3 regions of the Nakamurella sp. GG22 genome follow, and region 3 is predicted to be linked to each of the others. Evidence: riboswitches for the same ligand, from Rfam matches in the RefSeq annotation. Region 3 holds a riboswitch; each other region holds the start of a gene.

Region 1 (9,892 bases), on a different contig from region 3:
GAATCGATACCGGCCGGCGTCCACCGTGCCGACGCGGCGCCTGCGGGCGGACGTGAACCGGGTGATGCGCGCGACCGGCCTGCACGGCTTCTCGACGGTCGTCCCGTTCGCCAGGCCGGGACGGCACACAGTCTGCGTCACCGCCCGGCCGGCAGGGACGTCGACGGCTGCCGTGAGTTTGGGCTGCAAGAGCGTCGTCGTCCCCGGCCCCACCCGCGGCGCGTTCGACAAGGCCGTCGGGTCGAAGCTGTCGTACACGATCAGGGGCTGGGCGTTTGATCCGAACAGTGCCGCCGCCTCCAGCATCGTGCGGGTGACGCTCGACCGCAGGCCCGCCAAGGACATTCGCGCAGGATCGGCACGAGCGGACGTCAACCGGATTTTCAAGATCACCGGCAAGCACGGCTTCTCGGTGCGACTGGTCGCAACGAAAGGCAGGCACACGGTGTGCGCCACCGCGATGCCGCTGTCCGGGAAGTCCTATGCCCATCCGCTGGGCTGCAAGGTGGTCACCGTCACGAGCTGACGCACCGGACGGGCCGCCGAAAAACCAACTGGGAGAACACCCGCTCGGGTGTTCTCCCAGTCAAGGCGTGGTGGCCAGGGCCGGGATCGAACCGGCGACCTTCCACTTTTCAGGCGGACGCTCGTACCGACTGAGCTACCTGGCCAGCAGAACGGGCCGGTTCCACAACTGTGGATCCGGCCCGTGCAGCGACCCCGACGGGACTTGAACCCGCGACCTCCGCCGTGACAGGGCGGCGCGCTAACCAACTGCGCTACGGGGCCTTGCTGTCGTTCACGCACCGACCTTAGCCGATCCGAGAACTCCGTACCCCCAACGGGATTCGAACCCGTGCTACCGCCTTGAAAGGGCAGCGTCCTAGGCCGCTAGACGATGGGGGCTGGACCGTAAACCAACCTCCGACGGCTGGCCGTTGGGAGCTTGGAAAGCATACGGCACCGCCGTGGAGACCTCCAAAACCGTACATCACCCGGAGGTGGCCGCCGTCCAGGGCCGCTGATCGGCGGAAATTTCCGCGATGACTCGACCCACCGATCAGAACCCGAGGCGGCTCCGGATCGCCGACACCGGTCCGCCGCCCCAGAGGTCGAGCAGGTTCGCGGTCGTCGACAGCGACCGGGTCAGCGCGCGGTCGAGGTACAGGGTGCCGTCGAGATGGTCGGTCTCGTGCGCGACGATCCGCGCGCCCCATCCGTTGACCTCCTCGTCGACGTCGGCACCACGCTCGTCCTGGCACCGCAACCGGACCGAGGTGGCTCGTCGCACCACCGCCTGATAGCCGGGGACGGACAGGCAGCCCTCGTAGAACTCCACGCCCTCGGGCCCCGGCTGGTAGGTCGGGTTGACCAGCACCCGCGCCGGGGTGGGATACCGGTCGCGCTCGGTGGCGAGGTCGGGCGGCAGGTCCGCCCGGTCCTCGATGACGGCGACCCTGATCCCCAGCCCGATCTGTGGCGCGGCCAGGCCGACGCCGGGAGCGGCGTGCATGGTCTCGAACATCGATGCGAGCAACTCGTTCCACAGGTCATCGGGCAGCGAGAAGTCGTACGGTGCGGCGGGTTGACGCAGCACCGGATCTCCGGCGAACACCAGCGGCAACGGCCGTTGGCCGTCCAGCAGCGCCATCACCTGTTCGATCAGTTCCGCCACCGGGCCACCCTAGCGACGTCCCGCGCACCGCCCGGGAGCACCTGTCAGGAGGCCACCCCGGGCCGGGCCGCCCGCCCGGACAACTGCCGGCCCCAGCGGGCCGCACGATCAAGTTCGCCGTCCACCAGCGGACCCTTGGTGCCGGCCACGTAGAAGCTCTGCGCGGGCGCGAAGACGGTGCAGCCCAGCCGGCGCAACCGGCGCTCCGCGGCGTGCGCGGCCGAGCCGGGCAGGTGCGGCTTGTAGACCCGGGTGTCGAACGCGGCCACCTGGAGTTGCGGCGACACCTGGACGGCCGCGAGCCACTCCCGGATACCGAGTTTCTCGGACAGCACGCCGGCCCCCTCGGACTGCTTCACCGCGTCCTCCCGGGTGCCCGGCCGGCTCATGCCGAAGGCGTGCGTGGGGCCGCCGACGATCAGCACGTCGACATCGGGATCAACGACCCCGGGCGCCGTCCCGACCTCCAGGGTCTCGACGTCCATCTCCTCCGCGAGCCCGCGGGCCACCGCGTCCGCGACGTCCTTCGTGTCACCGAACATCGATTCGAAAACCACCAGTGCACGCATGATCAACGGCCTCCCCTGAACACATCTCCCGAACCCGTCCGGGCCCGGTTCTCAGACCGATTCCAACGTCATCACAGGGGGCCGTCCCCGGCCAGAGGCGAAGGACCCGCCGCAGTCTCGGCGGTGCCAGCCCGGTTTCCCGGGTCGGCGTCACGTGCCGTTCGTCTGCGGCGTGCCGCACACAGGGGGTGACGAAAGGGCAGGCTGCTGCTACTGTGCCCGCAGGTCATGAGTGCCAGCAGATAGCCCCGGCTTGCTGGCCGGCAACCCTCCAACCGCGGTGGGGTGCCCCGGGTGAGGACCTGGCTGGGCGCGGAGTGCGTCCGGCAAGCGCGGACCTCAGTGCTCCTGACGGTCCGACGGACCGAGGAGTATTCCGTGACCGTGTTGCTGGAACGACCCGACCTGCTGTCCGCCCTGGCGCCCCGGCGGGCCACCGCCCGGCCGCACCTCGTCGCCGTGCCGCGGCCCGACGACCACACCGTCTCGCATCCGCATGCCCCCGGCCTGGAGATCGTCGGATCCGACGCCACGGTGCCACTGGCCGGCGGCGGGCGGGTGGCCTACGCCAACCTTGACCACGGCGCGTCCGCGCCGGCGCTGCGCATCGTCCGGGACACGGTCGACGCCCTGCTCGAGCGCTACGCCAGCGTGCACCGCGGCGCCGGGTGGCATTCGAAGGTCTGCACCGCGCTGTACGAGGGCGCCAGGGAACCGGTGCGGAACTTCGTCGGCGGTCGTGCCGACGATGCCGTGATCTTCACCCGGCACACCACCGACTCCTTCAACCTGCTGGCGCACTGCCTGCCGGCCCGGTGCACGGTCGTGGTCTTCGAAACCGAGCACCACGCCGCCCTGCTGCCCTGGAACGGCGCCGGCCAGGACCGGACCGTGGTCCGGCTGAAGGCCCCGGCCAGCCCCGCCGCCGCTGTCGCCGCCGTGGACGACGCGCTCCGCCGCCGCGCCCCCGGACCGGCACTGCTGGTGATCACCGGCGCCTCGAACGTCACGGGCGAGCTGTGGCCGGTCGCCGAACTCGCCGCCGTTGCGAGGTCGCGTGGCGCGCGGGTTGCCCTGGACGCCGCGCAACTGGCGCCGCACCGGCCGTTCTCGATCGACGACCTGCACGTCGATTACGTCGCACTGTCCGGCCACAAGCTCTACGCCCCGTACGGCGCAGGCGCGCTGGTCGGCCGGGCCGATTGGCTCGCCGCCGCGCCGCCGTACCTGATCGGGGGCGGCGCGACCGCGAGCGTCACCGATGACGCAACGACGTACAAGCCGCTGCCCGAGCGGCACGAGGCCGGATCGCCGAACGTGCCAGGCGCCGTTGCACTCGCCACGGCATGTCACGCGCTGGCGACCGCCGACCGGCATGCGCTGGCCGTTGCGGAGGCCGCGCTGACGGTGACCCTCCAGGAGGGACTGGCCGATATTCCGGGCGTCACCGTGCACTCCTTGTTCGGCGGCGCGGTCGACAGCATCGGCGTCGTGACGTTCACCATCGCCGGCCAGCAGCCGAACGTGGTGGCCGCGGCGCTGTCCGCCGAGCACGGGATCGGTGTGCGCGACGGCGCGTTCTGCGCGCACCCACTGGTCCGGCACCTGTTGGGCGCCGCTGGGTGCTCCGTCGACGACGGCGGGCAGGCTCTCCGCGCGTCCGTCGGGCTCGGCACCACCACCGAACACGTCCAGCGCCTGGTCGCCGCGGTCGAGTCCATCGCGTCGTCCGGCCCCCGGCGGAGGTACGTGCTGGTCGACGGCCGGCCGGTGCCCGCCGTCGACGACCGGGTGCTGCCCGTCATCGCCCCCTGGCAGCGCTGACCGGAGATCGAAAAGCCAACTGCGTACCTTCCGGGTGCTCCGGAACGTACGCAACTGGCTTTTCGATGTTGCTGCGAGGCTTTCGATGTGCCGAGGGTCAGACCTCGGCGCGGTGCCGGCCCCGCTTGCGGGTCGGGGAGGCCTGCTCGACCCCGTTCAGCACGATCCCACGAGCCGCCGGATCGTCACCGTCGCCGGTGAGGGCATGCGTCCCGGCCTCGAGCAGCGCGTGCGCACCGCTACCACCGTTCTGCACAGCGCCGTTCGATGCGCCGTTCGAGGCAACACCGTTCGAGGCAGCACCGTTCGAGGCAGCACCGTTCGCGGCGACACCGTTCGAGCCAGCACCGTTCGAGGCAGCACCGTTCGATGCGGCCCCGTTCGAGGCGGCACCTGCGGGGCCGTCGGACCCGCCGCGATCCGACCCGCTGGCTGCGGAGCCGTTGGCCAGCGCCGCGCCGGCGAGTTCAGGTGAACCGTCGATCGCCTCGCCCTGAGCTGCGGCCAACGCGGCGGCCTCGTTGTCGGCCTGCTCCTGCAGCCGCTCGTCCAGCGCGGAGCGGGTCCGCAGCGGCAGCTCCTTCATCGCGATGACCAGCACGAAGGCCAGCACCATGATGATGCCGCCGATGATGTACACCAGGTGCGTCGAGTCCACGTAGCCCACCTGGAACGGCCGGGCGATGACCGGGTCCAGGGTGTTGAGGAACGACGAGTCGGTGCTCAGCGCGTCGCCGATGCCGGAGGCCGCAGCGGCATTGCCCTGGGAGGCGGCGACCAGACTCTGCGCGACGGTGTGGCTGGCGCTGTTGGGGTCCTGCGCCGCCGCGGCGACCGCACTGTTGAAGCTTGCCGTGCCGGAGGCCGACTGGAGTGCGCCCTGCACCTTGTCGGGCAGCGAGTTGAACAGCAGGGACAGGAACACCGCGACACCGAGCGTGCCGCCGAGCTGGCGGAAGAACGTGGCCGACGACGTCGCGACGCCCATGTCCCGTGCCGGGACGGTGTTCTGCACCGCGATCAGCAGGGTCTGCATACACAGGCCCAGGCCGAGACCGATGGCGAAGAAATAGATGTCGAGCACCAGGTAGGAGGTGTCCACCGTGACGGTCAGCATCAGGAAGAAGGTGACCGCGAGGATCGCGGTGCCGATCACCGGGAAGATCTTGTAGCGACCGGTCTTCGACGTGAGCTGGCCCGAGAGCACCGAGCCGCCCATGATGCCGACCATCATCGGGATCAGCAGCAGGCCCGACTCGGTCGGCGTCGCACCCTTCACCAACTGCAGGTACAGCGGCAGGGTGCTCAGCGCACCGAACATCCCCAGGCCGATCAGCACGTTGACCGACAGGCCGATCGAGAAGACCCGGCTGTTGAACAGCCGCATCGGGATCAGCGCCTCGTCCTTCATCCGGCGTTCGATCAGGATGAACGAGACGACGCCGATGATGCCCAGCGCGATCAGGCTCAGCACGGCGGGCGAGCCCCAGCCCCAGATCCTGCCCTGCTCGGCGACCACCAACAGCGGGACGATGCCGAGCACCAGCGCACCGGCGCCCCACCAGTCGATGCGGTGGTCGGTGCGGATGTGCGGCAGGTGCAGGACCTTCGCAACCACGGCGAGGGCGATGAGGCCGATCGGGACGTTGATCAGGAAGACCCAGCGCCAGCCGGTGATGCCGAACAGGGTGTCCGCGCCGGCGAAGAAGCCGCCGACCAGCGGGCCGACGACGGACGAGGTTCCGAAGACCGCCAGGAAGTAGCCCTGGTACCGGGCGCGCTCACGGGGCGGCGCGATGTCCGCGAGGATCGCCAGCGCCATCGAGAACAGGCCACCGGCACCGATGCCCTGCACGGCGCGGAACGCCGCCAGCTGGTACATCGAGGTGGCGAAGGTGCACATGATCGAGCCGACGATGAAGATGCTGATCGCGATGAGGAACATCGGGCGGCGGCCGTAGATGTCCGACAGCTTCCCGTACAGCGGGGTGGTCACCGTCGAGGTGATCAGGTAGGCCGTGGTGACCCAGGCCTGGGCCGAGAGTCCTTGCAGGTCATCGGCAATGGTGCGGATCGAGGTGGAGACGATGGTCTGGTCCAGGGCGGCCAGCAGCATGCCGGCCATCAACCCGATCAGGATCGTCTTGATCTGTGAGTGGGTCAGGCCGGCCGGTGATTCGGCGACCTCGGGTGTTGCGGTGGACATCAGGAGGGTTCCTTCCCATGGTGGCGCAGCATCGCCGTGATGATCTGTTCGCGATGGGCCTCGATGCCCTCGGTGTACTTGGTGATCAGACGCAGCAGGTCGTCCCGTTCTTGTTGCGGCCAGTCGGCGATGACCGGCCGCATCGTGGCGCCCCGCTGTACCGAGAACTCCCTCACCCGGGCAAGGCCGAGTTCGGTCGGTACCAGGATCGATGCGCGGCCGTCGTCCGGATCCGCCTGACGCTCGACGAGCCCCGCCTTCACCAGCGACGCCACCTGCCGCGAGACCGTCGACGGATCCGCACAGACCTGCTCGGCGAGGTCGCTGGCCCGGCTCGGGCCGTGCTGGGCGAGCCGGACAAGCAGGAACAACTGCGAATGGTCGGCGTTGGGGTCCGTCGCCACCCGGGACTTGATGCTGTTCAGCTGGCGCATCATCGTGATGATCGCCGCGGCGATCTCCTCGGCGGAGCGCTGCAGCTCGGGGTCGGGGGCATCGGTGAGGTCGTCGGCCGGCGACAGGTGCAGGCTGGTCATCCCTCCCCTTTCCAAAGGCTGATTAATAGTTGCGTGCACAACGCATCTAGTTGTTGGACGCAATCATGCACCTGGATTGGCGAGAACGCAAGTACGCCTGGCGAACGATCTTGGCCCCGGTGCGGCGTCCCCGGGCCGCTCGTCAGCCGAGGGCGGGGTGCAGGTCCCGCTGGGTGAAACGGCGCTTGCGGTGGACCACGTACACGACCAGGCCGACGGCGATCAGGGTGAGCACACCCAGCACCGCGACGTCACGCCACAGCCGGTCGGTGGGGCCGCCGGTGAAGGTGATCCGCAGGGCATCGACCACATACGTCAACGGGATGAAGTTGTGCACGGCCCGGAACGGCGCGGGCAGCACCTCGACGGGGTAGAGCCCCCCGGCGCTGGTCAGCTGGACGAACAGCAGGACGAGCAGGATCGCCGAACCGACGGTGCCGAGCCAGGTCCGGAGCAGGTGGGCGATCGCCGTGAAACACGCGGCCGCGAGCACCACGACGCCCAGTGCTCCCCACGCGTTGACCGGGTCGAGACCGAGTCCCAGCCAGACGATCCCAAACAGCAGCAGGGAGCCGACCGCGCCGATGCCCAGGACCGGCAGCCAGCCGGCGACGGCGATGCGGGACGACCGCGCGCGGCCGGCCAGTGCCCGTGCCGACACCGGCCGCAGCAGCGCGAACGCCGTGATGCCGAACCCCCAGATGGCAAGGCCGAACAGGAACGGCGCGAGTCCCCGGCCGTAATAGGTCGCGGGATTGTCGACGACCTCCTGGACGTCGGCGGGTGACGACAGCACCTGCGCGGCGTCGGCCCGTTGGGCGGGATCCAGGGTCGGGACACGTTTCGCAGCGTCGGCGAGCTGGGTCGACAGCGCCTTCGCTCCGGTGTCCTGTTGGGTCAACTGGTCGACCAGCGTCGCCGCGCCCTTCTCCTGCGTCCCCAGGCCGTCGTCAAGCTTCTGGGCCACGAGCTGCAGCTGGCCGATCGCAGAATCCAGCGCGGTGGCTCCGGTGGACAGCTGACTGACCCCGCTGTCCAGCGTGGCGGCACCGGAACTGGCCGTCGTGATGCCGCTGCTCAGGGATTGCACACCCGTCGCCACCTGGGCCGACTGGGTCGCCAGCCCGGTCAGCTCGGCACCGGCGCCGGACAGGTCCCCGCCGCCCGCAGAGCTCACCGACTGCGCGGCGTCGTTGACGTCGAGCGCCACCTGACTGGCCTGGGCAGAGGCCTGGGCGAGGCCCGACGCCGACTCCTGGATACCGGTCAGGGCCGTCTCGATCGGTCCGTAGTCCGCGCCCGGGTTCGACGCCTTCAACTGGGCGAGTGCGGAGTTGGCATCGGAGGACTGCTGGCTCAGCACCGAGGAGAAGCTGGCGACGTCATCGGTGGCGGCGACGATGTTGGCACCCGCCTGGCCCAGCGCGGGCAACGCCGACGAGACGGCGTTCAGCACCGGGGCCACCGTGCTGGCCAGCTGCTGGTTGCCATCGGCGACCTCCTGGGCCTGCGGACCGAGCTCGGCGGCGCCGGTGTCCAACGCTGTCAGCGCGGTCAGCAGGGACGCCGACCCCGCCTTGGCGTCGCTGGCACCTGTGACCAGCTGGGCCGACTGCGCCTTGTCGTCGGCCAGACCCGCGACCACCTGCGCCGAGCCCTCTTTCGCCGCGGTGATGCCGGTGGAGAGGTCGGTGGCCTCGGCCAGTGCGGTGGTCGCACCCGCGGCCAGCTGGCCGGCGGCCGTTGCGGCTGTGCCGATGTCGGTCCGGATGGTGTCCAGGTTCGCGAAGACGGAGTCGAAATAGGCGCCGATGGCGGATCTGTCGATCGCGGCCTCGAGCTGGCTCTGCGCCGAGGCGGTCAACAACGCGATCCCGATGCCGTTGGCGTCATCCCGCTGCAGGACGACGATCGCCCGGGTCGGGTTCTGCCCGGCGCCGCTGGCCAGGTCGGCCGAGAACTCGGGCGGGATGGTGACGACCATCTCGTAGGTGCCGGCCGCGAGGCCGTCGGATGCCTCGTCCTCGCTGACGAACTGCCAGTCGAAGATCTCGTCCTTCTGCAGTTCGGTGACCAGCCTGTTGCCGGCCGCCACCTGCTGCCCGTCGACCTCCACCGGTTCGTCGAGGTTGACCACGGCGACCGGGACCTGGTCGGTCTTGCCGTACGGGTCCCAGTTCGACCACAGGTACAGCGCGCCGTACAGGGTCGGCACCAGCAACAGGAACAGCAGCCCGACGATCGGCAGCGGGCCCTTGAACCGGCGCACCTCGAACGAGGCGAGCTTGACGGTCTTGATCATCGGGGGTCCTCTGTCGAAGCGGGGGCGTCATCAGCGCCGGGTGCGGCGCCGGCGTTCGGTCCTGGGTCGGTCGGGCCGGCAGGGTTCGGGCCGGGGCCGGTCGGGCCCGCGGGGCTGGATCCGGCCGCCGTCGATCCGGGGTCGCGGGGTCGGGAGTCGTCAGGTCCGGAGTCGTCGTATCCGCCTGACGGCGGCGACTCCCACCGCTCGCGGCTCCACCGACCGTCGTGATCCGGGTCGGCGGCGAGGTCGTCGGCCGGATTGTCCGGGTCCGAGTCCGAGTCATGATCGGGACCCGCGTCCACCGTCCCCAGCTCGGCCGCCCAGGGCGATGCCCCGTAGCCGCCGAGCTCACGGGAGAGCACCTCGGTCGGCGCGTCGCGCGGGTCGAGCTCCCAGATCGCCGCGCCGTCCATAGGTGTGAGGTCCAGGACGACATCGGCGTCCATCACCGGGATGCGGTCGGTGGTCGTGACGATGATGGTCGGACCCATCGCCTTCGCAAGCCGGATCAGGGCATCGAGCATCCGCTGCTGGGTCGCCGCGGAGACGTCGCGGTCCAGGTCGTCCAGGATGATCACCGCACTGACCCGCACGCAGGCGAGCGCGAGCGCGAGCAGGGTTGCCTGCTCCCCGGCGAGCCGCCCGACCTGCATCTTCGGATCCACGACCAAATTCAGTGCCTTACAGGCCTCGTCGAACCGTGAGCGGCCGGACAGCACCGGCTCGTCCTCGATCAGGCAGCGTTCGGTGACCGATTCGCTGATCGTCAGCCGCGGC
Region 2 (9,892 bases), on a different contig from region 3:
GCAGCGTCCAAGGGCGTCATCCACGCCAACCAGGCCGCGAACCGCAAGTCCGCGCTCGCCCAGCTGGTCAACCAGCTCTGACCGCCGGGTGCTGACCGCAGCGCCCGCGTCACCGAGCAGTACCAGCGCCACCAACGCCGTCCGGTCAACCGCCGGGCGGCTTTTTGGCGTCACCTGCGGTGGTAATTCGCCGACTTCCAGCTGCTGCTGATCGGCCGTCAGCGGCGCTTGCGCGCAGCAACGAGGTCGAGCACCGCCCGCTCCAGGGCGTACTCCGGATCGACCGCGGCGCCCTTGACGTCGGCGTTGAGCTGCGCCACCACCGCCATTCCGGCCACCAGGCCGTCCGACGTCCAGCCGCGTCCCGCCGTCCGGGCTTTGTCGACCTTCCACGGCGGCATACCCAGCTGCGATGCCAGCGCGTAGGAGTTCCCGCCGCGGGCACCGGACACCCTGGCGATCGTCCGCACCCCATCGGCCAACGCATCGGCGATCAGGACCGGTGCCACCCCGACACCCGTTGCCCAGCGCAGGGATTCGAGGGAAGCCGGCAGGTCGCCCGCCATCACCGAGTCGGCAACGGTGAAGCCGGTCACCTCGGCCCTGCCCCGGTGATACCGGTGGACCGCGGTCTCGTCGACCATCCCGCCGGTGTCGGCCACCATCTGACTGGCCGCCGACGCGAGTTCCCGCAGGTCAGCACCGACCGCGTCGACCAGCGCCGCAACGGCATCCGGGGTCGTGGTCCCACCCGCCTTGCGGATCTCGGAACGGACGAAGTCGATGCGCTCGGCGAGCCGGGTGATCTTGTTGCAGACCACCACCGCGGCGCCGGCCTTGGTCAGCGCATCGGCGATCGGCTTGTTCCGCGCACCGCCGGCATGGTGCACCAGCAGCGTCACTCCCTCGACGGGATCCGCGCAGTACCCGATCAGCGCGGTGGCCAGGTCCTTCGCAGCTTCCTGCGCCCCGCGGATCACGACCACCCGCGGCTCCGCGAACAGGCTCGGCGCCACCAGATCCCAGAACTCTCCCGCCGCCAGACCGGCTCCGACTGCGTCACGGCGCTCGGCCCCGGGCTCGACCCGCCGCGCGGCCGCGGTGGCCCGCCAGATCGCACGGTCGACGAGCAGCATCTCGTCGCCCGTGATGAGCGTCAGCGCCGGTGGTTCGGCACGACTGCTGTCTTTGCCGGCCGTCATGCGCTCATCGTGCCAGGCCACCCCGACACCGCGGTCCGCGCGTCCACCGCCCACTCAGCCGCCGTCGGTAGGCTGCCAATTCCCGCGGCTGCCGCAGTTCCCGGCCGCCGGATCCCGCTCACCGCAGCTGAACTTCTGCCGCCACACCGAAGGACGCCCGTGCCATCCGTCGCCCCCGCCCGTCCGTCCCGTCGCTCCACCGACCACCGCAGCGCGGCTCGAACGGCGGTCGCGGCCGTCGTCGCCGCGACGGTCCTCCTCCTGGCTGGATGCGCCTCCACCGCATCCCCCGCCGCATCCCCCGCCGCACAGCAGTCGCCGCCGGCCGGCAGCGTGGCCTGCGACTACCTGCCGGGTGAACGGGCAGCGGCCAGGCAGGTCGAGCCGCCGCCCGCGATCGAATCGGCGACGGGCACGGCGACGGCGACCATCGAGTTGACCGGCGGGCCGGTGGTCGTGGACCTGGACAGGGCGACCGCGCCGTGCACGGTCGGCAGCTTCGTGCACCTCGCGCAGAGCGGCTACTTCGACGACACCCCGTGCCACCGACTGACGGCGTCGCCGTCGCTGTCGGTGCTGCAGTGCGGCGACCCGTCGGGCACCGGCGGCGGAGGTCCCGGTTACCGGTTCGCCGACGAGACGACGGCCGACATGACCTATCCCGCAGGCACTGTCGCGATGGCCAATGCTGGTCCGGATACCAACGGATCGCAGTTCTTCCTGGTCTACGCCGACTCCACCCTGCCGCCCGATTACACCGTGTTCGGCACCATCACCGAGGGACTCGACGTCATCACGGGCATTGCGGCGCAGGGCATCACCGGCTCGGGGAATGCCACCGCACCGGTCCAGCCGGTCACCATCTCGACGGTGTCCATCGCCGAGTGACCCCGGTGTCCATCGCCGAGTGACCCCGGTGTCCATCGCCGGTTGACCCCCGAATGCCGAGCCGGAGCGGCTCGGAGGCAGCGCTGCGGTGCGCTACCATCACCGGACAACTTCATCACCCACTCATCCAGAGGGGCAGAGGGATACGGCCCGACGAAGCCCCGGCAACCACTGTCGATGATCACCATCTCGTGACGGCATCAGCCTGAGCGAGGCCGATCGACAGTAGGTGCCACATCCGTCCCGCAGCAGCGGGGAAGATGAGAGAAAGGCCTCGCCATGACTACTGTCCTGTCCACACCTGCGCCCACCGGCGGCACCGCCGCGCCCGGCACCGGCTCGCCCGGTCTCGACCTGGGTCCCGCAGTCGCACTCTCCTGTCGGGAGTGCGGGCACCGCATCGATCTCGGCCCGTACTACGCCTGTACCGAGTGTTTCGGGCCGCTCGAGGTGGCCTACGAATTCACGCTGTCCGGCGCCGCACTGAAAGCCGCGATCGAGTCCGGGCCGGACAACATCTGGCGGTACGCGCCGCTGCTGCCCGTTCCAGCGGACGTCGCCGCCACCCGGAACATGAATCCGGGTTCCACCAAGCTGATCAGGGCCGACAACCTCGCCCGCGAGCTCGGCATGAAGACGCTGTGGGTGAAGGACGACTCGGGCAATCCCACCCACTCGTTCAAGGACCGGGTGGTGGCCGTCGCGCTGGCCGCCGCCCAGCAGCTGGGCTTCTCCGTGCTGGCCTGCCCGTCGACCGGCAACCTCGCGAACGCGGTCGCCGCCGCCGCCGCCAGGGCCGGGATCCGTTCGGTGGTACTGGTTCCCAGCAACCTCGAGCAGCAGAAGATCCTCACCACCGCCGCGTACGGCGGCACCCTGGTCGCCGTCGAAGGCAACTACGACGACATCAACCGGTTGGCCGGGCAGATCGCCGCCGAGCAGGAGGACTGGGCGTTCGTCAACGTCAACGTCCGGCCCTACTACGCCGAGGGCTCCAAGACCCTCGGCTACGAGGTCGCCGAACAGCTGGGCTGGCGGCTGCCGCAGCAGGTCGTCATCCCGATCGCGTCCGGCGCCCAGCTGGTCAAGGTGGACAAGGGGTTCACCGAGCTGGCCGAGCTCGGGCTGGTGGAAGCCACGCCCTACAAGGTGTTCGGAGCGCAGGCGACCGGCTGCTCCCCCGTCTCGGCGGCGTTCAAGGCCGGCGAGGACACCGTGAAGCCGGTGCGGCCCGACACCATCGCCAAGTCACTGGCGATCGGCAACCCCGCGGACGGCCCGTACGTTCTCGACGTCACCCGGCGGACCGGCGGCGCCGTCGAGGACGTCAGCGACGACGAGGTGATCGACGCCATCAAGCTGCTGGCCCGGACCGAGGGAATCTTCGCCGAGACCGCCGGCGGGGTGACGATCGCGGTGCTGCGCAAGCTGCTCGCCACCGGGCAGCTCGACCCGGACGCCGAGACCGTGGTCTTTAACACCGGTGACGGCCTGAAAACCCTTGACGCCATTGCCGGCTCGGTCGGGCCGACCGCGACCATCGCACCGACGCTGGCCGCCTTCGAGCAGGCCGGGCTGGCATGAGCGCCGCCGGGCAACCGGCGTCCACGGCGCCGCCGGTGACGGTGCGGGTGCCGACGATCCTGCGTGCCTACACCGGCGGTGCGTCCACCGTGACCGTCGACGCCGGTACGGGTTGCAGCGTCGGCGATCTCATCACCAGGCTGGAGAGCGAGCACCCGGGCATCCGTGCCCGGGTGCTGGACGAGGCCGGCCAGATCCGTCGCTTCGTCAACGTGTACGTCGATGACGAGGATGTCCGGTTCGGTGACGGGTTGCAGACCGATGTCGCACCGGGGACGACACTCTCGATCATTCCCGCGGTGGCCGGTGGCTGAACCCTGACCGGTTCAGCGGTCAGCTGCTCAGCCGCAGCGAGCCGGCGTGGGTGCCGGCCTGGTCGGTCAGGTCGATGCCGAACAGGGTGTGCAGGGCCTGCAGGTAGTCGGCGCCGTCGCCGGTCCGTGCCAGTTCGCCGGCTCGCATCGTCGGGGTGTGCAGCAGCGACTGGGTGACCCTGTGCAGAGCCAGTTCGACGTCGGCGGCCACCTCGGCCGGGTACTTCGCGCGCAGCCGGGTCATCTCCTTCTTCACCGCGACCGAGACATGCTGGCGGAGCGCGACAATCGCCGGATCGAGGCGGCGGACCGCCATCCGGTCCTCGAAGGCCGCCACTGCGGCGATGACGATGTCCTGCGCGTCGCTGACGGCAGTGACATGGGAGGGATCGACCTGCTCGGAGACGGTGTGCAGGTCGATCACCCGGATGCCGGGAACTGCCCGCGCCGACGCGGAGACGTCGGAGTGCAGAGCGAGATCGATCACCGGCAGCGGCTTGTCGCGCCGTGCCACCGCACTGGTCAGGACCTCTTCGGTCAACGTGTCGGCCGAGGTGCCGCTGCAGGTGACGACAAGGTCAGCTTCGGCCGTCGCAACGGCAAGTTCGCCGGCCTCGATGGGGACCGCGCCGTGCCGGTCGGCGAACCCGCTCGCCCGGCCGCTCGGCGAGAACACGAACAGGTTGCTGCAGCCGCGGGACCGTAGTTCCGCGGCGACCACCCGCGCGTAGGCGCCGGTGCCGACGACCAGGGCGGACGCCCCGACCAGCGCAACCGTCTGGCCGGCGAGATCCAGGGCCACGGAGGCGATGGATCGACCGGCGGCGCCGACCCCGGTGTCCGTGGCGACCTGCTTGGCGGTGCGGGCGGCGGACTGGAACAGCAGGTTGATGGCCGGTGACGCTGTCCCGGCGATCTGCGACTCACGCAGGGCCCTGGCGATCTGGCCGCCGATTTCGGCCTCGCCGACGACCATCGAGTCCAATCCGGATGCCACGGTGAACAGGTGCGCCACAACGGGCGCGCCGACCCGAACCTTCAGCAGTCCGCTGACCTCGTCGGCGGGGATCCCCGATACCTGCGAGACCGCGGCGGTCACCTCGTCGATGGCGTCGTGGAAGCGGACCGCGTCGAGGTAGATCTCGAGCCGGTTGCACGTCGACACGACGACGACGCCGTCGACCGGTGAATCCTCGTGGTGCACCCGGGACACCAGGGCCCGGCTGAGAACATCCGAGCCGCTGGTGAGCCGGTCCAGTTGCGTCAGCCCCAGGTCGTGATGGCTGGCGCCGAGAACCATGAGCATGGGTCAATGATATGGGTGCGGAGGCTGACAGCGTTAAGAAGGGCAGCCTAACCTCGGCCGCCGAAAATCCCCTGACCTGCGGAGATACACCGACGTGAGCTGGGTCGCTTCCCGCCTCCTGAGCTGCCCGAAGCGACCCGGCGACGTCGGGTGACACCATGGACGCATCATGACTGCCATTTCCTCCACCGCCCCCACCGACCCGACCTCGGTGACAGCCGCCCCGCACACCGGTGCCGGCTTGCCGGACAGCCACCCACTCCGGGACGGCCGGACAACCGGTTCTGCGCTGCTTGCGGCGTACCGCGGCGAGCGACCGACGACCAGGCCGGTGTGGTTCATGCGGCAGGCGGGACGATCGCTGCCGGAGTACCGCGAGGCACGCGGCGGCACCGGCATGCTCGAGGCCTGCCTGACGCCGGACCTCGCCGCCGAGATCACCCTGCAACCGGTGCGCCGGCACGGGGTGGACGCAGCGATCCTGTTCAGCGACATCGTGGTGCCGCTGAAGCTGGCGGGCATCGACGTGGAGATCGTTCCCGGGACCGGCCCGGTGGTGGCGCACCCGATCCGCACCGCGGCCGATGTCGGCGCGCTGCCGCAGTTGGATCCGTCGGCGCTTCGGCCGATCATCGACGCCGCGGCTGCCACCGTCGGCGCGCTCGGCGGCACGCCGCTGATCGGATTCGCCGGTGCACCGTTCACCCTGGCGTCCTACCTGGTCGAGGGCGGTCCCAGCCGTGAACATCTGCGCACCAAGGCCCTGATGCACGGCGACCCCGAGACCTGGGACGCACTGGCCGGCTGGGTCGCCGGCATCACCCACGCCTTCCTGCGCGCACAGGCCGTGGCCGGCGCGTCCGCGGTGCAGCTGTTCGACTCGTGGGCCGGCGCACTGTCGCTGCCGGACTACCTCCGCTACGTCGCTCCGCATTCCCAGGCGGTGCTGGCCGGGGTGGCCGATCTCGGCATTCCTCGGGTCCACTTCGGGGTCGGTACCGGGGAGCTCCTGGTCGCGATGCGCGACGCGGGCGCCGACGTCATGGGAATCGACCACCGCGTCCCGCTGGACACCGCGAACGAGCGGCTCGGCGGACGAACACCGTTGCAGGGCAACATCGATCCGGCCCTGTTGTTTGCGGGCAGCACCGCGCTGCATGCGGCCGCCGCTGACGTGATCCGGCGCGGCGCCGCGGCGCCGGGCCATGTGCTGAACCTCGGCCACGGTGTCCCGCCGGAGACCGACCCGGACGTGCTCACCCGGCTGGTCGACTTCATCCACGGCTACCCCGCCGACGCGACTCGGTGACCGCCGCCGGCACGCCGGAGGCTGTCCCGGTCCTGGTGATCGGCGGCGGAGTCGGCGGGCTCGTCACGGCCTTGGGGGTGGCCCGCGCGGGTCACCGGCCGGTCGTCGTCGAAACCGGCGTCACCTGCGGTGGCGTGCTGTCGGCGCACCGGGTCGGCGGCCTGACCCTGGACGCCGGGGCGGAGTCGTTCGCCACGGCCAGGCCGTCGGTCACCGACCTGTTGACCGAACTGGGCCTGGCGGATCGAGTCACCGTGCCCAACCCGGCAGGTGCCTGGGTTCGGCACCGCGGCGGGTCCGCGCCGTTGCCGGCGATGGCGTTGCTGGGCATTCCGGGTCGTCCGTGGGCGGGTGACGTCCGGCGGGTCATCGGTGCCGCCGGTGCCGCACGCGCTCTCGTCGACGCCGTGCTGCCCGGTCGATCCGGCCTGCCGCCCGGCTCGACGCTCGGAGCGGTGGTGCGCTCGCGGATGGGCGCACGGGTGCTCGACCGGCTCGTCGAACCGGTCGCCGGCGGCGTGTATGCCGCCGATCCCGACCGGTTGGACGTGACGACGGTCGCCCCGATGCTCGATCGCTCCCTGCGGGAGACGGGCTCCCTGGCCGGTGCGGTGCGGTTGCTGCGCGGCGGCGGCGAGCGGGCCGGATCGGCCGTGGCAACGCTGACCGGCGGTTTGCACACCCTGGTTCCGGCCCTCGTCCGAGCCGTGCTGGCCGCCGGTGGCGAGGTGCGCACCGGCACCGGCGTCACTGGCCTGTCGCAGACCGACGAGGGGTGGCGGGTGCGGCTGACCGGCGACAGGGACCTCACGGCGGGCGCCGTCGTCCTGGCCGTGCCGGCGCCGACCGCCGCCGCACTGCTCGCCAGCACATCGGTTGCGCGCGTTGCCCTCCCGGTCCTGGACGCACCCATCACCCCGGTATTGATCTGCACCTTGGTCGTCGACGATCCGCGGCTCGACACCGCACCCCGGGGTACCGGGGTGCTGGTCTCGGCGCACGCCCGAGGTGTCCAGGCGAAGGCGCTCACCCACGCAACGGCGAAGTGGCCCTGGCTGGCGGACGCCGTCGGCCCGGGACGTCATGTGCTGCGGCTCTCCTACGGCCGCGGCGGGACGCTGCCCGACGAGGATGCCCTGCCGGCGATCGCGTTGGCGGACGCGGCAGAGTTGCTCGGTGTGCCGCTCGCCGGGTCGGCACTGGTCGACTCCGCGGTGGTCCGCTGGACGTCCGCGCTGCCGGCGCCGCGCCCCGGTCACGCCGAGGCCGTTCACGCCCTCAGAACCGCGGCCCGCCCGCTCGGGCTCGCCGTCGTCGGCGCGTCGGTGGCCGGCAGCGGCCTCGCCGGTGTGGTGGCCGATGCGACGTTGCAGGCCTCTTGTCTCGTCGCGGACCTCGACGTTGTGTCCGGGATCGCGGCAGCTTCGCCGCCCGCGGCCCCCGGGCCCGACCGGTGGTGAGGGAGTATGGAGTGGTGACCAACCAGACCACCGACCCCGCCAGCACCCCCGGCGCCGAGCCGGCACATCCGACCGAAACGGGCCCACGGACGCGCCCGACAGCACGCGAGATCAATGCGCAGATCGTCTATACGGCGTTCGCGGTGTACTCGCGGGCCGGCGACCTGGATGCGCCGCGGGAGAAGGCCACCGCCGAACTGGTCGACCTGGTCGCCGACCTCACCGAGCAGGGAGTGACGGTGCGCGGCTTCTACGACGTATCGGCGCTGCGCGCGGACGCAGATCTGATGGTGTGGTGGCACGCGCCCACCGCCGAGGCCCTACAGGCCGCGGCCCGCTCGCTGCGCCGGACCGCGGTCGGCCGGACCCTGTCCCCGACCTGGTCCGCGATGGGCCTGCATCGGCCGGCGGAGTTCAACAAGGGCCACGTCCCGGCCTTCCTGGCCGGAGCCGGCGCCAAGAACTGGGCCACGGTCTACCCGTTCGTCCGGTCCTACGAGTGGTACCTGCTGCCCGATGCCGAACGGCGCGGGATGCTCGTCGAGCACGGAATGATGGGCCGCGAGTACGACCAGGTGCTGTCGAACACCGTCGCGGCGTTCGCCCTCGGCGACTACGAATGGCTGCTGGCGCTCGAGGCCGACGAGTTGCACGACACCGTCGACCTGATGCGTCACCTGCGCGCGTCCGGCGCGAGAATGCATGTCCGCGAGGAGACCCCGTTCTTCTCCGGCCGCCGGGTGGACGAGGCCGGGGTCGTCGAGGTGCTGGCGTGACGCCGACCGTCACCGCGGGATCGGGCAAGTCCGCCGAAGCCACCGATCCACGCCGGGAGGGGTACGACGCCGTCCTGCTCGCCGGATTCGGCGGCCCGGAGGGTCCCGACGACGTGATGCCGTTCCTGCGCAACGTGACCCGCGGCCGCGGGATCCCGGAGGAAAGGCTCGTCGAGGTCTCGCATCATTACCAGGCCCTGGGCGGTGCCTCCCCGATCAACGAGCAGAACCGCGCGCTGCAGGCGGCACTGCGCGACGAGCTGACGCGCCGCGGCGTCGACCTGCCGGTCTTCTGGGGAAACCGCAACTGGGCGCCGTACCTGCCGGACGTCATCACCCGGGCCCACAGCGAAGGCGCGGTCCGGCTGCTCGGCCTGTCCACCTCCGCGTACTCCTCCTACTCGTCGTGCCGGCAGTACCGCGAGGACTTCGGGATGGCGCTGGCAGCAACGGATCTCGTCGGATCTGTGCGCATCGACAAGGTGCGCCCCTACTTCGACCGACCGGGATTCCGGCAGCCCTTCGTCGACGGCACCGTCGCCGCATTACGGGACGCCGCGGCGGCCGGTCTCGGCGCCGGCGATCTGCAGATCGTCTTCACCACCCACTCCATCCCGCTGACGATGGCGGACACGTCCGGGTCCGCGGACCTCGGCGACCACGGAGCGGGCGGGGCCTACGTCACCCAGCACCTGGCGGTTGCGGCCGCGGTCATCGCCGCTGTCGGCGCCGAGTTCGGCAGCACACCGGACTGGCAACTGGCCTACCAGTCCCGCTCCGGGCCCCCGTCGGTGCCCTGGCTCGATCCCGACATCAACGATGTGATCATCGATCTCGCCGCCGCCGGTCGCCGCGGTGTGATCGTCGTGCCGATCGGGTTCGTGTCCGACCACGTGGAAGTGGTGTGGGACCTGGACAACGAGGCAGCGGAGACCGCGGCCGAGCATCAGCTGTTCTTCGCCCGGGTCCGGACGCCCGGCACCGACCCACGGTTCGTCGGGGAACTCGCCGACCTCGTCGAGGAGCGGTTGGGCACCCGGACCGCCACCCCGC
Region 3 (9,892 bases):
TGTCCCGCGCTGGATTGAGCGTCCCCCACGTCTGGAACGCCATGGTCACGTCGTCCAACCGCCGCCCGGACTCGGTGGTCAGCGGTCCGATGGACGCATACTTCCGTGCGCCCAACGGCCCGCCCCGGGCCGACCCCGAACTGTCCGGAGTCGTCGTGACCAGGGACGTGGCGGTTGAAGACGTGGCGGTTGAAGACGTGGTGGTTGGGGGCGTGGTGATCGGGGACGTGGTGACGGTCGATCTGTCTGCTGCGGCGGTCACTCTGCCTTGGCGGCCCTGAAGCCTGCCTCCAGATCGGCCAGGATGTCGTCGATGTGCTCGATCCCGATCGCCAGCCGGATCAGCCCCGGGGTCACCCCGGTGGTGAGTTGCTCCGCCGGCGACAGCTGCGCGTGGGTGGTGGACGCGGGATGGATGACCAGCGAACGGACGTCACCGATGTTGGCCAGGTTGGTGAACAACTCCAGCGCATCGGTGAACGTCTGGCCGGCCTCGACCCCGCCCTTGATCTCGAACGCGACGATCGGGCCGCCTCCGAGCGGGGCGTACTTCAGTTGATTCGCATGCCACGGGCTCGATTCCAGGCCGGGGTAGGACACCGACGCGACCTCGTCCCGTCCACTGAGCCACTGCGCGACCCTGGTCGCGTTGGCGATGTGCCGGTCGATCCGGAGCGACAGCGTCTCCACGCCTTGCGAGATCAGGAACGCGTTGAACGGCGAGATGGCCGGCCCGATGTCGCGGAGGCCCTGCAACCGGGCCTTGAAGATGAACGCCACGTTGGCCTTGAACAGACCTTCCGGGCCGAGATCGACGCCCCAGGTGAGGTTGTTGTAGCTGGGGTCGGGGGTGTTGAAGTTCGGGAACCGCTCCGCGTTGGCGACCCAGTCGAAGTTACCGGAGTCGACGATGACACCGCCGATCGCGGTGCCGTGCCCGCCGAGGTATTTGGTCGCGGAGTGGACGACGATATCGGCGCCGTGCTCGAACGGCCGGATGAGATATGGCGTGGGCACGGTGTTGTCAACGATCAGCGGCACACCTGCCTCGTGTGCGACGGCGGCGACAGCGGCGAAGTCGAGGACGTCGAGCTGCGGATTCGAGATGGACTCGCCGTAGAACGCCTTGGTGTTCGGCTGGACGGCAGCGCGCCAGGATTCGGGGCTGTCGGGATCGTCGACAAAGCTCACCGTGATCCCGAGCTTGGGCAGCGTGTAGTGGAACAGGTTGTAGGTGCCGCCGTACAGCCGCGGAGACGACACGATGTGATCGCCGGCCTCGGCGATGGTCAGGATGGCGAGCGTCTCGGCAGACTGGCCCGACGCCACCAGGAGGGCACCGACACCGCCCTCGAGCGAGTTGATCCGGTCCTCGACCACCGCCTGGGTCGGGTTCATGATCCGGGTGTAGATGTTGCCGAGCTCCTCGAGCGCGAACAGCTTGCGCCCGTGCTCGGAGGAGTCGAATGCGTAAGAGGTCGTCTGGTAGATCGGCAGGGCCCGCGCCTTTGTGGTCGGGTCGGGCGTCTGGCCGGCATGGATCTGGCGGGTCTCGAAGGACCAGTTCGGGCTCATTGATGTGCTCCTCTGAGCCGTGGACGGAGGTCCACGGATACAGGGTCCGGTGTCCGCGGACCCGCGCTTGCGGATCACCGGGTTCGGTGATCCGCCTGGTCATCACCCGGGGCACCCCACCGCGTGTGGAGGGTTGCCGTCCAGCGAGCCGGGGCTTGGTGCTGGAACTCATGACCTCGCGCGAGTGTAGCCATCAACCTCGAGCGGCGCGACGGCTCCGAAAGTCCGGTGGCGAGCCAATGACGGCCGTTGGCCGGCAGGTCAACCGGCAAGAGCCTCGGCGGGCAGGACCTGGGGAATCATCGGGAGCATCACGCCACGGTCGATCGGCGCGACATGGGTTGTGAGATCAGCCGTTTCCGCCCGGTGCAGCAGATCCGTCAAGGTGTAGGGCTCCGCGGCCTCGAGGTCGACCTGGTACCCGAGGTCTGCGAGGCTGCCGACCGTCAGCCGGCTCAAGGGGTTCCCGGCCGATCCGATGAAGCCGCTCATCAACTCCTGCCGGAAGATCGCCTCCCGCCAGTGGGACCCGCGGGTGCCGACTCCCCCGGTGTTCTCGACCGGGACAAGCCTGGGCGCCGGTACCCCCAACAGTTCGGCGTATGCCGCCATCGCGGCCGGGCCGGAGAACAGCGGGTTGTTGGTGGAAGCGCCCTCGAGCATACCCTTCTGCCGCCAGATCGAACCGACCCCCAGGACGTGGCCCATCTCGTGGGCGATCACATCGACCAGCGTTCCGGCGGCTTCCATCTGGGCGAGATCCGCGGTGTCGAACGACATCAGACCTTTGGCCGGTAGCAGCGCCGCGCTTCCCGCGGTCGCCGGTCGCAGTGCGGTCGGCCCGGCCTGGCCGAGGAGGCTGCCGGCGCCGTCGATGTCCTCGCCCTGCGCGAGAATCAGCAGGTCGTCGATGGTCTCACCGTCGACGACCACCGATGGCAGGTCGCCGACGATCATCCGGGTCCACCGATCCGCCGCGGAACTGAATGCTTGTTGCTGCTGCTCGGTCAGGCCCCCGAGGAACCGGACCTCGATCGTGAACGGTGATGCGGTATCGGCCAGTCGGCCTGCCTTGCCTGCGTCGGCGACGGCGTAGTAGCTCGTGAAGTTCGACATGGTGTCCTCCGATGCCCTTATTCCCTTTGCGCAGCAGGGGATCTGCGGGCGGGGCTGTCCGTGACCCCTATCGGGGACACATCACGATGGTGGCAGGCACGACCGACAGCCGGTCGGCGGCCCACCGCCGCAGCGGCCGGGGTCAGAAGTCGATGACCACGCCGACGATGAGCAACGCATTCAGGCTGACAATCGCCGCGGTGATCAACCAGCCGACCGCCCGCACTCCCGGACCGTTCGTCGCATCACCCATCAGGGAGCGATCGGACGTCAGCCGCAGGAGTGGGACCAACACGAAGGGCAGGCCGAAGGACAGCACTACCTGGGAGATAACCAGCACCGTCGTCGGGTCCGCCCCGATCGCCAGCACGATCAGTGCGGGGATCAGCGTGATCACCCGGCGCACCAGGAGGTGGACGCGAATGCGGATGAGTCCCTCCATGATCACGCTGCCCGCGTAACACCCCACGGACGTCGACGCGAGACCCGAGGCGAGCAGGCCGACCGCAAAAAGGGTGCCCACCGCAGGGCCGAGCGAGTCCGTCACCGCAGCATGCGCGCCCTCGATCGTGTCAACGCCCTGCTGACCCCGCAGCGCAGACGCGGCCAGGAGCAGCATGGCGATGTTCACGGTGCCGGCCAGGATCATGGCGAAGAAGACGTCGGTTCGGGTGGCACTGAGCAGGCGACGCCGAGTCGGTCCGGGTGCGACCTTCCCGAACCTGTCACGGCTCAACGCGGAATGCAGATACACCACGTGTGGCATCACGGTGGCGCCCAGCATCGCGGTCGCCAGCAGCACCGAGTCGAGCCCGTCGAATCGGGGGATCAATCCCGCTGCGACCTCCGCCGGCGAGGGCGGCGCGACGAAGAGACCGGCCAGGAAGCCGATCGCGATGATGAGCAGGAACCCGGTGATGACGCGCTCGAACGGTCGCTGACCGCGCCGGTTCTGCACCGACAGCATGGCCAGCGACACGACACCCGCGATGAAGCCGCCCAGCACCAACGGCACGTCGAACAGCAGGGCGAGAGCTATCGCGCCACCGATGACCTCCGCCAGGTCAGTGGCCATCGCGACGCCTTCGGCCTGCAGCCAATAGCTGATCCGCGCCGGCCGTCCGAGACGCTGACCGACCAGCTCGGGGAGGGAGGCGCCGGTCGCCACCCCGAGTTTCGCCGAGAGGAACTGAACGACCCCCGCCGACGCGGTCGCGACCACCAGCACCCACACCAGCAGATAGCCGTACCGCGCGCCGGCCTGCAAATTGGTGGCCACATTGCCCGGATCCACATAGGCGACCGCAGCGACGAACGCCGGGCCCAGCAGGCCCATTCGCACCACGATCCGCCGCCACCGGCTCGGTTCGAAGGCATCCGCCGGCACTGCATCGGGTTGCGCGGCGCCGGCACGGTCGGCAGGCTTCACGCCGTCCATCGTGATCCATCGAGCACCGGGTGCGCCCACCGGACCCCCTGAGATACGCGCCACCCGTCACCGGCCGCCATCCCCCGATGAGCCGGTGTCCGAAACCGGCGTCAACCGACCGGTCACCTTGACTACGCAACGCAGTTCACGGATACGTTCAGTTACAACCATGCAGAGCTGATCAGGGCGGCAAATCGCCCGGACTCCGAGAAACCCAGTCAAAGAGGGACGACGGGGCCGTAATGCAACTCAGTGTGACCACAGTCCCCTAAAGGTGCATACCAATGGGTTCTGGCGTCAATACGTCATATCGACCACAATCGTCGTAGGCCAAACGGTGGAACAACCGATCGAATGTCCTGAGTGACCTACCGGCTCTCCACAGGAGCAGGTACGGCGCAAACCCGCTCCACAGGCTGACTGAACGGCGGAAGGTGGTCAACGTGAGCGGTCCCGTCACCGCGACCTATGTGGGTCAGGTCGAACGAGATTCCACCGGCCTGCTGTGGGCCGTTCTGTATTGCGGCGAGCACGTGGTCAGCCGGGAGCAGGTCCGGTCCCTCCGCAAGGGTAAGAAGCGGGTTGCCGACCTGGTGCTGAGTGCTTCCGATGCGTTCGTCGAACTCCAGCGGTCGTCTCCGGTGCACCTCAACAGGTTCGTCGAGCAGCGGCCGCTGGTCCGGCGAAACCGCGGAGCGATGGGCGCAGCCCGCGAGCACCTGACTGCAGCGAGCGCCGAATCCGGCCGCCGGGAGCGCCTGGTCAGCCCCTGAGCATCGCCGAACGTGGCAGCATGCGTCACGTGAATGGGTTCCCCACCGCCTTACCGCTCTCCCGCACGCCCGACCCGATGGAGGCACCGCCCCTCCGTTGGGGCGTTCTTGCTCCCGGGCGGATTGCCGGCGCGTTCGCGGATGCCATGTTCCGCAACACGCGCCAGCGACTCGTCGCGGTCGGATCCCGCTCGCTGGAGCGGGCTCAACTGTTCGCCGCACGGCACGGTGCCGAACGCGCCTACTCGTCATACGAACAACTGGTCGGTGATCCCGAGGTGGACGCCGTGTACGTGGCCTCGCCGCACAGCGAGCACCGAGCGCAGGCCCTCCTGGCGATCGGGGCGGGGAAACCGGTCCTGGTGGAGAAGGCCTTCACGCGCAATGCGGGCGAAGCGTCGCAGGTCATCGCGGCCGCCCGAGCGGCGAATGTCCTGGTCATGGAGGCCATGTGGACGCGGTTCCTCCCGCAGACCGACGTCGTCAGGCAATTGTTGGCGGACGGTGCGCTCGGCACGGTCACAACGGTGCTGGCCGATCACGGCCAGTACTTCGACGTCGACCCGAAAAGCCGACTCTTCGATCCTGGATTGGCCGGCGGGGCGATGTTGGATCTCGGTGTGTACCCGGTGTCGTTCGCCTCTTTCGTTCTCGGCCGGCCCGACCACATTGACGCGACCGGCTCCCTGACGGAGACCAGTGTTGACGCACAGGTCTCCATGGTCTTGACGTCCGGAGACGCCCAGGCCTGTCTGAACACGACATTGTCCTCGAAAACGCCGACCACCGCATCGATCTCAGGCACCGCCGGCTGTATCGAGATCTCGGGCCCGTTCTACGGGCCCGCCGTTCTGACGCTCACCGCCAACGACGGTCGGCGCCTGGTGCGGCCGGAGGATCCCATCACCGGACACCACGGGCTGTGCTTCGAGGCAGCCCACCTTGCGCAGTTGGTGGCCGACGGCGCGACGGAATCGCCCCTGCTTCCACCGGCCGAGACGATCTCCGTCCTGCAGACGGTGGACGAGGTCCGGCGGCAGGTCGGCGTGCGATTCCCCGGCGAATGAACGCCGAGACTCCCGCCCATCCGAGGGAGCGAGCGTGACCGGCGATTCCTTCGATCTCCAACGGTTCGTCCGAGCCCAGGACTCCGCCGGCACGTACGCAACCGCGCTCGGGGAATTGCGTCGCGGCCGTAAGACCTCGCACTGGATGTGGTTCGTCTTCCCGCAGATTGCCGGCTTGGGGCAGAGTCCGATAGCGCGCCAGTATGCGATCTCCTCCCTGGCGGAGGCGAAGGCCTACCTGGAGCACCCCGTACTCGGCCCGCGACTCCTGGGGTCTGCGGCCGCCGTCGTTCAACACCACGACAGAACGGCGGAACAGATCCTGGGGTCCATCGACGCAATGAAGCTCAGGTCCTCGATGACGTTGTTCCTGCGCGCCGCACCGGATCAACTGGTGTTCCAACTGGTCCTCGACTGGTTCTTCAGCGGCACCGCCGACCCGGCGACCGATCGGTTGCTCGCCCGTTGATCTGACCTTCGATCGCGCTGCATCGAGGCTCCGAATTCCGGCGTTGCCTGAAAGCGGAGAAATCTGTGGCGCGACCACTGAACAAGCGTTTAGTATCTTGAGCATGTGTTCAGCACCTCGACAGATCGCGGATCTGACGACCCGGGCAAAGATTCGGGACGCCGCGATCGCCTACTTCGGGTCCCACGGCTTCCGAAGGACCACGGTGCGGGCGGTCGCAGAGAAAGCAGGTGTCTCGGCGGGCCTCGTCATCCACCACTTCGGATCGAAGGACGGACTGCGGGAGGCATGCGACGCGCATGTCACCGCGCTCATCGATGAGCAAACGGTCCAGGCTGCATCGCAATTGGCTCCGGCGGACATGCTGGCAATGCTCGCCAGACGACCCGAGTTCACCTTCATCGCTCCCTACCTGACCACCGCGCTGATCGAGGGTGGCGAGTTCGCGGACCGGCTGATGGAAAGGCTGGTCGCCGACATGGAGACATACCTCGGCGCCGCGGTCGCTGCCGGCATTGCCAGGCCGACCGGCGATGAGCGGGCGCGCGCCGAGATGGTCACGCTGTTCAAACTCGGCATTTTGACGTTTGCCGGTCACATCGCGCCGCCGGGCACCGCCGCGGACGAGGTCCTGCAGACGGTCGGTGATCGGCTGACCGTTCCGGCCTTGGAGTTGTTCACCTACGGGCTCTATACATCCCCCGACTACCTGGATGCGTACAGGGCCGCCACCACCCCCGCCGGCAATGCGCCGTCATCTGTCTCGGAGCGGAAAGGCCAGTCAGCATGAGTACGTCTGAAAGTGCAGTCACCATCAACGCAATCACCATCAACGGTGTCGTCAAGACTTTCGGTCCGGTCACCGCCCTCGACCACCTGGACCTGACCGTGCGGACCGGCGAGGTGCACGGTTTCCTCGGTCCGAACGGATCCGGGAAGTCGACCGCGATCAGAATCCTGCTCGGCCAACTGCACGCGGACGCCGGTTCGGCTCAGGTTCTCGGTGGCGATCCGTGGCGCGACGCCGTGCAATTGCACCGCCGCCTTGCGTACGTGCCAGGAGATGTCAGTCTCTGGCCGAACCTCTCCGGCGGGGAGGTGATCGATCTGATGGCCCGGTTGCGCGGCGGTATCGACACCCGGCGCCGGGACGAACTGCTCGAACGCTTCGAGTTGGACCCGCGCAAGAAGGGCCGCGCCTACTCAAAGGGCAACCGGCAGAAGGTGGCGCTCGTCGCGGCGCTCGCGTCCGACGTCGAGCTGCTCATCCTGGACGAGCCGACGACGGGCTTGGATCCGTTGATGGAAGCCGTTTTCCAGGACTGCATCAACACCGAGAAGCAGCGCGGCAGAACAGTATTGCTATCCAGTCATATCTTGTCGGAAGTCGAGGCGCTGTGCGACCGGGTCAGCATCATCCGATCCGGAGCGGTCGTCGAGACCGGCACCCTGTCGGAACTGCGGCACCTGACCAGGACCGCCATCAGCGCGGAACTGGACGTCATACCTGCTGCACTGCAGGGCGGCCAGGGTGTGCACGATCTGGTGGTCGAGGGCAACAGGGCACGCTTCGACGTTGATTCCGCCGAGTTGGACCGCGTCCTCCGGACGCTGGTGGACGGCGGGGTGCGCAGTCTCACCGCCACCCCGCCGACCTTGGAGGAGCTCTTCCTGCGGCACTACGGGGACCGGGTCGAAGCGGACCCGAACAGCAACGGATCAACCCGCCAACATGGCGCCCGGCGGCTCCGGCGGCACGAGAAAGCAGTCGTCCGATGACCGCCGTCGCAGAGCGCCAGGCCCCCGCAACCGGCCGCGCGACCCGGAATCGTTTCACCGGCACGACCAGCCTGATCCGATTGAACCTCCGTCGGGAGCGGCTTCCGCTGATCGTCTGGATCCTCGGAATCGGAGCGGTCGCGGCGTCGACCTTCTCGGCGATCGGCGCGCTCTATCCGGAGCAGGCAGAACGCACGGCTCTCGCCCTGTCCATCTCCGGCAACCCGTCCTTTCTCGCCATCACCGGGCCCATCGCCGACACCTCGGTCGGCGGGATCGGTGCATGGCGGATCGGCGCCGTCGGGACGACTCTGGTCGGCCTGATGGCGATCTTCACCGTCATCAGGCGGACCCGCGCCGACGAGGAAGCGGGGCGAACCGAATTGCTGGCCTCCGCCGTCGTGGGCCGGGCAGCCCCGCTGGTGGCCGCGGTGGCGGTCGCCATCGGTGCCAGCCTGGCGATCGGCGTCATCGTCGCGGCGGCCGGCATCGGCAGTGGGGAGTCCACAGCTGGATCGCTGCTGTTCGGGGCTGCGATGGCCGGCTGCGGACTGGTGTTCGCCGGCGTCGCCGCGGTTGCCGCCCAGCTGGCCGAGAGTGCCCGCACCGCATTGGGTATCGCGTGTTCCGTGGTGGCCGTAACGTTCGCGCTCCGGGCGGTGGGTGACGTCGAGAGCCGGCTGAGCTGGCTGACCTGGCTCAGCCCGCAGGGCTGGGCGGGTCACGTCCGCCCGTTCGGCGAGAACAACGTGGCCGTCCTCGGCCTCTTCGTGCTGGCGACAGTGGCAGCACTGGCCGTCGCCGGGTGGCTGCTGGAGCGGCGCGACCTGGGTCTTGGCATGTTTGCGGCCCGACTCGGACCGTCCACGAATTCCCGCCTTGCCGGGCCTTTCGCACTGGCCACGAGGTTGCAGCGCGGCTCGTTGATCGGCTGGACCGCCGGCTTCGTCCTGCTGGGAGCGGTGACCGGTGGGGTCGCATCGACCAGCGGTGACCTGCTGACGGACAACCCGCAGTTGACGCAACTGCTGGAGAAGATCGGCGGCGCCGGTGCGCTCACGGACATCCTGCTGTCCACGATGGGGGCGATCGCGGGTCTGATCGCGGCCGGTTACAGCATCTCGGCGGCGCTGCGGATGAGCACCGAGGAGTCGTCCGATCGGGTGGGGCCGGTCCTGGCGACGTCGGTCGGCCGGCCGCGGTGGATGGTCAGCCATCTGGTCTTCGTGATCCTCGGGCCGGTGGTCCTGCTGGCCGTCGCGGGGGCTGTGGCGGGTGTGGTGAACGGCCTGCAGACCGGCGACATGTCCGGCGGTTTCACCGCCGCGTTGGGCGCGATGGTCGTCCAGATGCCAGCCGTACTGGTCCTCGGCGCGTTCGCCGTCGCCCTCTTCGGTGTGTTTCCGCGCCTGACCGGACTCGCCTGGGCCGCGCTGGTGGCTGCGCTGCTGCTCGGCCAGCTCGGTCCGTTGCTGCAACTGCCGCAGTGGCTGATGAACCTCTCGCCGTTCACCCACATCCCCACCGTGCCGACGCAGGAAGTTCGCTGGGGACCGCTGATCTGGCTTCTAGCGCTCGCTGTCGCACTCGTCGCGGCCGGCGTCGTCGGGTTCCATCGGCGGGACGTCAACTGAGTTCGGCCGCCACCTCGGGTTGCGCGGCGTCGCGCTCAGGGGCTGTCGAG

The links. Region 3 has a riboswitch for S-adenosylmethionine ahead of ACVBEQ_RS06790 (bifunctional o-acetylhomoserine/o-acetylserine sulfhydrylase). Riboswitches for the same ligand answer to the same signal wherever they lie in the genome.
Positions count from the first base shown of each region.
Region 1: linked by a shared signal. The riboswitch ahead of ACVBEQ_RS16350 (aminotransferase class V-fold PLP-dependent enzyme) and the one ahead of ACVBEQ_RS06790 (bifunctional o-acetylhomoserine/o-acetylserine sulfhydrylase) in region 3 are both predicted to bind S-adenosylmethionine.
Region 2: linked by a shared signal. The riboswitch ahead of thrC (threonine synthase) and the one ahead of ACVBEQ_RS06790 (bifunctional o-acetylhomoserine/o-acetylserine sulfhydrylase) in region 3 are both predicted to bind S-adenosylmethionine.

Region 1 is NZ_JBRIIO020000015.1:138,815-148,706, reverse strand. It holds gene ACVBEQ_RS16380 (hypothetical protein) at 26-526, shown strand; tRNA gene ACVBEQ_RS16375 (tRNA-Phe) at 595-671, opposite strand; tRNA gene ACVBEQ_RS16370 (tRNA-Asp) at 716-789, opposite strand; tRNA gene ACVBEQ_RS16365 (tRNA-Glu) at 834-906, opposite strand; gene ACVBEQ_RS16360 (peptide deformylase) at 1,061-1,651, opposite strand; gene ACVBEQ_RS16355 (flavodoxin family protein) at 1,720-2,244, opposite strand; SAM riboswitch class IV at 2,469-2,583, shown strand; gene ACVBEQ_RS16350 (aminotransferase class V-fold PLP-dependent enzyme) at 2,623-4,068, shown strand; gene ACVBEQ_RS16345 (MDR family MFS transporter) at 4,166-6,274, opposite strand; gene ACVBEQ_RS16340 (MarR family winged helix-turn-helix transcriptional regulator) at 6,274-6,810, opposite strand; gene ACVBEQ_RS16335 (YhgE/Pip family protein) at 6,953-9,112, opposite strand; gene ACVBEQ_RS16330 (ATP-binding cassette domain-containing protein) at 9,109-9,892, opposite strand, start outside.
Region 2 is NZ_JBRIIO020000016.1:16,691-26,582, forward strand. It holds gene rpsT (30S ribosomal protein S20) at 1-81, shown strand, start outside; gene holA (DNA polymerase III subunit delta) at 219-1,202, opposite strand; gene ACVBEQ_RS16475 (peptidylprolyl isomerase) at 1,362-2,090, shown strand; SAM riboswitch class I at 2,211-2,357, shown strand; gene thrC (threonine synthase) at 2,370-3,674, shown strand; gene ACVBEQ_RS16485 (ubiquitin-like small modifier protein 1) at 3,671-3,988, shown strand; gene ACVBEQ_RS16490 (glutamyl-tRNA reductase) at 4,008-5,294, opposite strand; gene hemE (uroporphyrinogen decarboxylase) at 5,464-6,603, shown strand; gene ACVBEQ_RS16500 (protoporphyrinogen/coproporphyrinogen oxidase) at 6,600-8,063, shown strand; gene hemQ (hydrogen peroxide-dependent heme synthase) at 8,078-8,839, shown strand; gene ACVBEQ_RS16510 (ferrochelatase) at 8,836-9,892, shown strand, end outside.
Region 3 is NZ_JBRIIO020000004.1:198,353-208,244, reverse strand. It holds gene metX (homoserine O-acetyltransferase MetX) at 1-115, opposite strand, end outside; gene ACVBEQ_RS06790 (bifunctional o-acetylhomoserine/o-acetylserine sulfhydrylase) at 259-1,575, opposite strand; SAM riboswitch class IV at 1,634-1,751, opposite strand; gene ACVBEQ_RS06785 (leishmanolysin-related zinc metalloendopeptidase) at 1,837-2,691, opposite strand; gene ACVBEQ_RS06780 (Nramp family divalent metal transporter) at 2,834-4,078, opposite strand; gene ACVBEQ_RS06775 (hypothetical protein) at 4,564-4,893, shown strand; gene ACVBEQ_RS06770 (Gfo/Idh/MocA family protein) at 4,971-5,960, shown strand; gene ACVBEQ_RS06765 (DUF1810 domain-containing protein) at 5,995-6,429, shown strand; gene ACVBEQ_RS06760 (TetR/AcrR family transcriptional regulator) at 6,533-7,219, shown strand; gene ACVBEQ_RS06755 (ABC transporter ATP-binding protein) at 7,216-8,208, shown strand; gene ACVBEQ_RS06750 (ABC transporter permease) at 8,205-9,842, shown strand; gene ACVBEQ_RS06745 (nucleoside triphosphate pyrophosphohydrolase) at 9,835-9,892, opposite strand, start outside.